One region of the Paraglaciecola sp. 2405UD69-4 genome, then DNA from elsewhere that is predicted to be linked to it. Evidence: riboswitches for the same ligand, from Rfam matches in the RefSeq annotation. Region 1 holds a riboswitch; the other holds the start of a gene.
What was found. Region 1 has a riboswitch for thiamine pyrophosphate ahead of ACMUMK_RS10100 (TonB-dependent receptor). Riboswitches for the same ligand answer to the same signal wherever they lie in the genome.

Region 1 (4,442 bases):
AAAATTTGGCTGAAGAAATACTAAACTTGATAATTCTTCTTTTATGGTGCGTAAGAAGGAGTTCATGTCGCAGCTATATTGTCGCTATTAATAGCGCTATCCCCTCGCCATTTAAGGTAACCGTAAACAGCAAACCCCACATAAAACAGATATAAAACCCCAGTCAAAGACATACCTTTAGAAAAGTATAGATACACACCAAATATATTAATGACTATCCAGTACAACCAATTTTCTCTCACTTTATGGGTAACTAAAAAAGTCGTAAATACACTAAAAACAGTAATAAACGCATCTAAATATAAGTAACTAGAATCAAATATCGAGCTAGCATAATAACTAAGTCCAATCGCAGCTAATGATAAACCGCTGATGAACAACAAATGATAAAATATAGGCAAGGTTTTAACAGTAATCGATTGCTCTTTGCTTCCTGTCCATTTGAGCCAACCGTATACCGCCATCAACATAAAATAAATATTCAAAAGGGTGTGAAACGGCAAAGACACGCTCCAAAACAACCATGTATATAGTGCGGTGCTAACTAAAGCACAAGGCCAGCACCAAACATTTTGTAATGCAGCAAGCCAAACATAGGCTAGAGCTAAGATAACAGCAACCCCTTCTAAGAAAGACGTCGCTGTAAGCTGTGCGATGAAACTATCAATCACACTTTTGAGCTCATTTTGTCACCGTTAAGAAACTTACACACAAAAATGGCCTGGCCTATTTCTTTATGGCTCCGTTGCATTTCTTCAGCTAACAGTTGCATTGTGGGTAAATAGTCTCCACTCACAATAGTACTAGTGGCACTGGTGCTCACTTTGATGTTTTCATAGCTATTTAACCTGTCAATAAAATCCTTTATTGGCTCTAAATATTGCTCGTTTAAAGGATACATAGATAACTCTGCAACTAACTTCATCGTAACTCCAAAGTAAAGAGCCGAACTCAGACTGAGTTCAGCCATTAAAAATCAACTAATACTGATATCTAACATTGATACCTACACGGCGCGGTTCACCGAATTGCTCGTATACATGTGGAGCATATTCATCTCTCGGGTCATTTCCGAAGGCGAAGCCTCGATTAGCATATAGCTCATCAAATAAATTTCGGGCATATAAACTAACCATCCAATGCTCGTATTGATAATCTAGACTTGTATGGGTAAGAAAAACGCTGTCAGACTTATTATCGTGACTAAAAGAGTAATAAAAATCATCTTTAGCATCGAATTCAATTAACCAATTAATACTCTCTGTTATTTCCCAGTTTACGCCAGCATTAACGTGATAGGTGGGAGCATGAGCTTGTTCTCGGCCATCGATATTAGAACCATCTTGGCGGGTGATATTACTAATCTCAGTTTTTAAGTATCCAATATTAGCAAAAGCACTTAGGTCATCAGAAAAAATATAATTGATAATTGCTTCAACCCCGTAATTTTTACCATCTGTAGAGTTCTCATAAAAATCAACGAATGATTGCTCGTTAACAATAGAGTTTTTATATTGAACGTCATCTCGTTTTTGGTAAAAAGTACTGAAGTCAACAGTTAGAGTACCCTCTTGGTTGGTACCTTTGATTCCAAACTCAATACCAATAAGAGACTCTGCATCAAAAATAGCGTTATCTAAAATAGTCTGTCTAAAATCAGCGACGTCTTCATCGTCCACCTTACTTAAAGACTGTCCATTGACCCCACCCATTTTATAGCTACGTAATAAGCTGAGGTATAACATGCTATTGTCGCCAACATTTTGGTGATAGCTGATTTCTGCTCCCCAATCAGAGTGATCGATTGATTCATCTGTAGAATAAGAATCGCTATAGTCTAGGGTTTGTGATGCAAGGCGTAGGCTACTCGTTATCCACTGAGAGTCAGATATAAGATATTTATATTGACCAAACAAAGCTAAATCAAGACGGTCGACCTGACTCTCAAAAGGATTTTCCAACCAAGTATATTCACGAGTTAAATCTTCTGACCTATCAGAAAAATAACCACCAACCACCCAAGTGTTACCTTCGCTGTTTTTACTACTTAGTTTTACTTCTAAATTGCTGTCGTTACGGTCTCTCAAATAGTGATCGGTAGAAGAGTATTCCCAACCTGGAGCTATACCAACATAACTCCAATCTTCATCATAACCATAACCTAAATCGGCTTGCATCAGACTTGCTTGAACTTTCAAGTCGGCAAAATCTAATCCTTTATAGTCAACAAGTAGACCTAGAGCTTCACTTTTTTGAGTATCGAAACCAGGCTCGTCTGACAAGGTAGTTCGGTCTCTATTAAGTGAAAAAGCATCATAGCCATTGTCAACATCAATTAAATGCACAACTGTCTTTATGTTTAGTTCCTTATTAACTTCCCAGTTTAGCTTTCCCCTTACCGTTAATTCATCAATGTTATTTGTATCTTCTCTGTCTAACCAAATGTTATCAATGAAGCCATCGCTGGTATTTTGGTGAACGGAAAGACGATAATTAACTGAGTCACTAACCGCACCACCTACAGCGGCTCCAAGGTTCCAACTTCCATAATTGGCGACACCAAACTGTGTGTCAAAACTGGTTTCGTCATTGGCATCATTACTGATAACATTAATCATTCCCGCTAGGCCATCAGCGCCAAAGCGAGCACTATTAGGGCCCTTAAATATTTCTACTTGGGCAATATCAAAAGTACTTGCACCTGCTAGTAACCCTGAATAATTAATTCCGTCGACTAAGTAACCTACTGAAGGGTTTACAGGATCCGTAAACTGACTACGCTCACCTATTCCTCGAATTTGTACAAACCGCCCTCTGCTTGCGCCACTGGCAAAATTAACATTGGCAGCTCGATTTAGAATATCTTCAAGATGTTGTGCTTGACGGGCTGTAATGGCTGCTTCATCCAGTATAGAAATACTAGTAGCCATCTTAGATAAAGGTGTACTTACTAAGGCACCTTGAACTGTTATAACTTCTACGTTTTCTTCAACGGTTTGAGCCGATACAAGAGTGTTAACTAAAAAATAGCTAACTAAGGTCGCTAAGGGCTTTTTACTAAACTTCATTTAGGAGGATCTCTTCAGAATTGATTGAAAAGATCCGGCTTTACGGCACGTAAATGGGAATAATTATGTCTTACCATTCCTACGCCGGTATTATCCGGATCAGGTGTAAGGGTCATGAGTTTGCACTCAAATCTCAGCCGTATTTGGCCCCCCTTGGTGTAAAGCAACAAGTTCTAAACTCGTTGCTATGAGAGCACATAGTGTAACAGTGCCATGCTGATTAGCAATAAAAGTTAAGATATGTGAAAGAGCAAAAAGATATTTAGTAAGTTACTTTTACTTTAACTAATTTGTTCTTGGAGAAAAACGAGTTTTCCTGTGTAAACCAAACTTCATCGTTACTAGTTATACAAACACCTTCCACTTGTCCATATCCTTCTAAGTTAAAGTACTTAACAAGATTTAAATTTTCATCCAATATGGTCATAAAAGGCGAAAAAAATCCCAGCCCCCAAACCTTATATCCAACTAAAACAAACTGTTTACGCTTGGTATCATAATCCCCTCCAGTAATGACACCTGGTAAACCATTCACTTCAAAAGCAGGTTTTATAACTTGCTCATCAGTAGTTTTGTCTAACTTATAGATAAATAGCGTTCCAGTATCCCAACTTTTCGAAAATAAATATAAGTTACTACCATGGTTAACCATGGCTTCAGCATCAAAATCATGGGCTAAATATTTATTATCATTGGTTATGTTATTCGAATAACTAAACTCGACCGTCTCTATAACTTGCGCCTCACCAGTTCTAGTTACTTTTTGGATCTTTAATTTTTTTCTATTGCCTCTGTTATTACCGATATCTCCTATATACAAGTAATTTTCGTCACCGGTTATTGCTTCCCAATCTTTATTTTTAATATCTAGGGAGCGGCTGCTAACTATGATTCCTTTATTATCTATTTCATATATAACAGCCTGGTTTCCCGAGTCGTTTAGCGTAAAGGCTGTGTCATTACTGGAGCAAAATAGCGCAGATGACTCTTTTAATTCAGCTGGCAGGTCATACTCTTCGATAAGAGTATAATTCTCATCTTGTGCTGCACTTACTTCATTTAAAACTAATAGAAAAACTAGCGACGTTAACAATATTTTATAAACCAGTTTCAAGTATTCATCCATTTAATATATGTAGTTAAAATCAACAAGCAGCGTAACCTGATTTACGGTTAAAGTATTAACTTTCTAACAAACTATCTGTCTTTCCATGGGGTTTAGGCAACCTAGTTTCAGCGTCTAAACTTACAAATACTATATCATCAGCCATACATATGGTCTTTTTAGTAATTTTATTTCTCACTAGGCATGTAATAGTGATAGACGTTCTCCCCACTCTCTTAGTTTCAAGTCCAAACTCTACAACATCTCCT
Region 2 (4,442 bases), on a different contig from region 1:
TCGGCCATGCTGTAGCCACAATGTGGGCAAGCAAAGTTTGCAGAAAAAACCAATTCATCTTTGTCTGGTTCATCCATGTATGCCACTTTTGCGGTGCCACCAGACAAGCCTAATGCTGTTTCAAATGATTCAGACAGCCTAAGCTTTAAATCATCTCTCACTTTGAAGCGGTCGACTACTACTTCAATAGTATGCTTTTTGTGTAAGTCCAACTCCGGAGGATCAGACAAATCACAGACATTGCCATCAATTCGGGCTCGAATAAAACCTTGGGCGGCTAAGTTTTCTAAGGTTTTAACATGTTCACCTTTTCTATCTTGAACAACGGGTCCGAGCAACATTAACTTGGTATCTGCTGGCATCTCTAAAACACGGTCAACCATTTGGCTAATAGTTTGTGCATCTAGTGGTACTTGGTGCTCCGGGCATCTAGGCTCACCAACCCGTGCGTATAATAATCTTAGATAATCATAAATTTCGGTAATAGTACCTACGGTCGAACGTGGATTATGGGATGTAGATTTTTGTTCAATGGATATGGCTGGAGATAAGCCTTCGATATGGTCCACATCGGGCTTTTCCATCATAGACAGAAACTGACGAGCATAAGCCGATAAAGATTCGACATATCGTCTTTGGCCTTCGGCGTATAGAGTATCAAATGCCAAAGAAGACTTTCCTGAACCAGACAAACCTGTAATGACTGTTAGTTTATCTCTAGGGATATCTAAATTTATATTCTTCAGATTATGAGTTCGAGCCCCACGTACTTCTATTCTATCCATTAGTTACCAGATGCGCCGTAAAAGAAGAAGTATTACACAATCTGCCATCTAGCTCTATGTTGATTATGCCAATGACATAAGTTAATTATAGAAACCATACATCGGACAAATAACAAACAATAGTAACCGCTGTACACTTAACTGGTTCAATCATGTTTCCCCGTCTATAAGTACACAGCGCACCTAGGCTTAATATTTTATTCTTGGCCTAATAGCCCCAACTTAGCAAAATTAATTGCACGCTAAGTTGGGCAAGGTGAATTAAAAATCCATCACATTATGGGCCTGTTGGTTTTAGTCAATAGGCCTATATAATTGTGCTCCTTGTGCCTTAAACTCTGCAGATTTTTCAGCCATAGCAGACTGAATGTCAGCGTTACTTAAGCCACTTCTATCAGCAGCCAGTCGAGAAGCATCTTGCTCAACCTGAATATTTTGTTTTGCAGCATACTCTCTCACTTCCTGCGTAATCTTCATTGAACAAAATTTAGGTCCACACATAGAGCAAAAGTGCGCGACTTTTGCAGACTCTTGGGGCAAGCTTTCGTCATGATAGGCCCTAGCGGTATCAGGGTCTAACCCTAGGTTATATTGATCCTCCCATCTAAATTCAAAACGCGCTTTAGATAAAGCATTATCACGAATTTGCGCCCCAACATGCCCTTTAGCTACATCTGCTGCATGGGCTGCTATTTTGTATGCTATCAACCCTTGCTTTACATCTTCTTTATTGGGCAAACCCAAGTGCTCTTTGGGTGTGACATAGCACAACATAGCGACTCCGTGCCAAGCTATCATGGCAGCGCCAATACCTGAGGTAAAATGATCATAACCAGGTGCAATATCTGTGGTTTGCGGCCCTAATGTGTAAAAAGGTGCCTCATTGCAAATATCCAACTGTTTATCAATATTTTCCTTAATCAACTGCATGGGAATGTGGCCAGGCCCTTCGATAATAGTTTGAACATCATACTGCCAAGCTATTTTCACCAGCTCGCCTAATGTTTCTAATTCAGCAAATTGGGCTTGATCATTGGCATCCGCAATACAACCTGGACGCATACCATCTCCTAAAGACAGGGAAACATCATAGGCAGCACACAGTTCACAAATTTCTTTAAAGTGTTCATATAAAAAGCTCTCTTTGTGATGGAACAAACACCACTTGGCCATAATAGAGCCGCCTCTAGACACTATTCCAGTGAGGCGTTTGGCTGTCATAGGTACATAGCGAAGTAACACCCCCGCATGTATAGTAAAGTAATCAACTCCCTGCTCAGCTTGCTCAATTAAGGTGTCTCGAAACACCTCCCATGTTAAATCCTCAGCAACACCATTTACCTTCTCTAGAGCTTGGTAAATAGGAACCGTACCAATAGGCACAGGGGAGTTACGGACAATCCATTCTCGGGTTTCATGTATATAGCGACCGGTAGATAAATCCATTACTGTATCGGCCCCCCAACGCGTTGACCACACTAGCTTTTCTACCTCTTCTTCAATTGATGAGGTTACGGCTGAGTTACCAATATTGGCATTTACTTTTACTAAAAAGTTACGGCCTATAATCATAGGCTCTGCTTCTGGGTGATTAATATTTACGGGGATAATTGCTCGCCCCCGGGCCACTTCATCGCGTACAAATTCTGCAGTGATTGGCTGGCTTACCTTAGCTCCGAAAGCTTGGCCGGGCGCTTTTTGTGTTAACACTTGGTCACTCACTTGCTCGCGGGCCATATTTTCTCGAATAGCTATGTATTCCATTTCGGGGGTAATCATGCCTTGTTTGGCATAATACATTTGAGTCACGCGTTTCCCTGCTTTTGCCTTTAGAGGTTTATCTAAAGAATCAAAACGTAGGTGGTCTAAACCATCATCTGCCATACGCTGTTGGGTATAACGTGAACTAGCATGGGCTAGCTGCTCGACATCGTTACGTTGCATTATCCAATCACGCCGCAGTTTATTTAGTCCCTGACGTACATTGATGTTGGCATGTGGATCAGAATAAGGTCCGGCACAGTCATAGACCATGATATCTGGGTTTTTCTCTTTAATGGGCGCTGTTTCAGTTCCTCCTAAAATAGTATCTGTTTGCGAAATAGCTCGCATACCTACTTCTATATTATGAAGCTTTCCTTTTAAGTAAACCTTACTGGAGTTTGGGTGTAAAAGAGGTTTGAGGGTATCTATAAATTGTTGTGCATGGGCACGAGTTTGACGACGGTTTGACATTAGCAATCTCACATAGTGTTAATAAAAGTGTAGTTTGCTTGTCTGGAGAGTAGGTGTTGAAAAGCGCCAACAAAGTGCTGTTACCATTTATGTTTAAAATGATAAGGCAATACTCTGTTAGGCAATATTGTTCAAAAATATGCACATGTTAAATAAACATATTCAATCACATTACGCTTGTTTCCTTCGCGAGTTCTAACTCGATCAGGTTCAACGGATCCCGAATTAACGGTCTCAGCTTATGATTTTTAACTTAATAACAATCAATAGCACTCCGACAAGAGCGCGCATTATAGGCAAACAAAACCCATAGATACAAGGTGTAATCAGGGAATAAAATCAACCATATAAATTATCGTTACTCGTTGATAAGAGGTGAAACTAAGAGCAAGTGAACTTTGGTGGCTATGTTTACAGCGAATTGTGCGGCATTTATATAATTAAAAGCCTATTGGAAATAAGCCTGAGGTAATAAGCAAGGCTAACTTTGCTAGCTAAAAAGCCATAAAGTAAAGCCAAGTAAGATTAAGGCCTAGCAGTAGTGCCAATAAGTACGCATGTAAAGCGTACTTATTGGCCCAATTAAGAGCTAGTGGTCTTCAGCTATACCCAACCAAACAACGGCCGCTGGAGTAAAGTCTAAACTAATTTCTTCGGATACCTGCATATCATCAAGAGACAAACTCAATACCTGCTGTGAAACTGGATTAGTTATAAATAAAACCTCTTCATGTTGTGAAGCCGTCATTGCAAACGACTCACCCTCTTCAAGTTCAGCAGCGCTGGCATTCGCTACATCAATTTTTTGAGAGAACTCCCAATGCACATCTCCGTCTTCATCATGCTCTTCAAGTAAAGTCACATATCCTAGGTTATCCAAAATAGCCAAGTACTCTCCTTCATAAGAGAACCCATAAGCTACTGGACTCGCACCTTCTGATGCTTGCCAATCTATCAGCCCCATACTTTGAGAAGTGGGTGAAATAGAAACAAGAATAGCACCCACACCGTCGTGTGAAGAAGCTACTCCAACGAAGGCCTCATTGTGTTCATGGCCATACATACTGCCAACTCGGACACCATCAAGCACATCAATATTTTCTATAAAACTACTACTAAATACTTCATCGTCTTCAAGTAATAGAAGTACGCCGTCACCACACCCAAACGCTACAGCCGTTTCATTTTGCGCTGCTCCGTGGAGGTCCGCACACTCACCGTCAAAACTCTGCTCTAGTTCATATTCATCATCATGCAAATGATAAACTGCAACGCTATCTGGCAGTATAGTGGCGGCAGATAGGGTCTCTGCGTCATCTCGCCTGACTGATGTAATTAACATGTCACCACGAGGCTCAGCGACACCGTGCATATTAATAGTAAAATCTAGGGTAGGCACATCAGTGATTTCACTAGCAATTT

Region 2: linked by a shared signal. The riboswitch ahead of thiC (phosphomethylpyrimidine synthase ThiC) and the one ahead of ACMUMK_RS10100 (TonB-dependent receptor) in region 1 are both predicted to bind thiamine pyrophosphate.

The regions. Positions count from the first base shown of each region.
Region 1 covers NZ_JBLIXM010000002.1:835,184-839,625, forward strand. The annotation lists gene ACMUMK_RS10085 (phosphotransferase) at 1-66, opposite strand, end outside; gene pnuC (nicotinamide riboside transporter PnuC) at 63-668, opposite strand; gene ACMUMK_RS10095 (hypothetical protein) at 668-925, opposite strand; gene ACMUMK_RS10100 (TonB-dependent receptor) at 981-3,068, opposite strand; TPP riboswitch at 3,128-3,232, opposite strand; gene ACMUMK_RS10105 (hypothetical protein) at 3,331-4,182, opposite strand; gene ACMUMK_RS10110 (acyl-CoA thioesterase) at 4,250-4,442, opposite strand, start outside.
Region 2 covers NZ_JBLIXM010000004.1:223,932-228,373, reverse strand. The annotation lists gene uvrA (excinuclease ABC subunit UvrA) at 1-785, opposite strand, end outside; gene thiC (phosphomethylpyrimidine synthase ThiC) at 1,080-3,020, opposite strand; TPP riboswitch at 3,185-3,307, opposite strand; gene ACMUMK_RS14970 (5-methyltetrahydrofolate--homocysteine methyltransferase) at 3,610-4,442, opposite strand, start outside.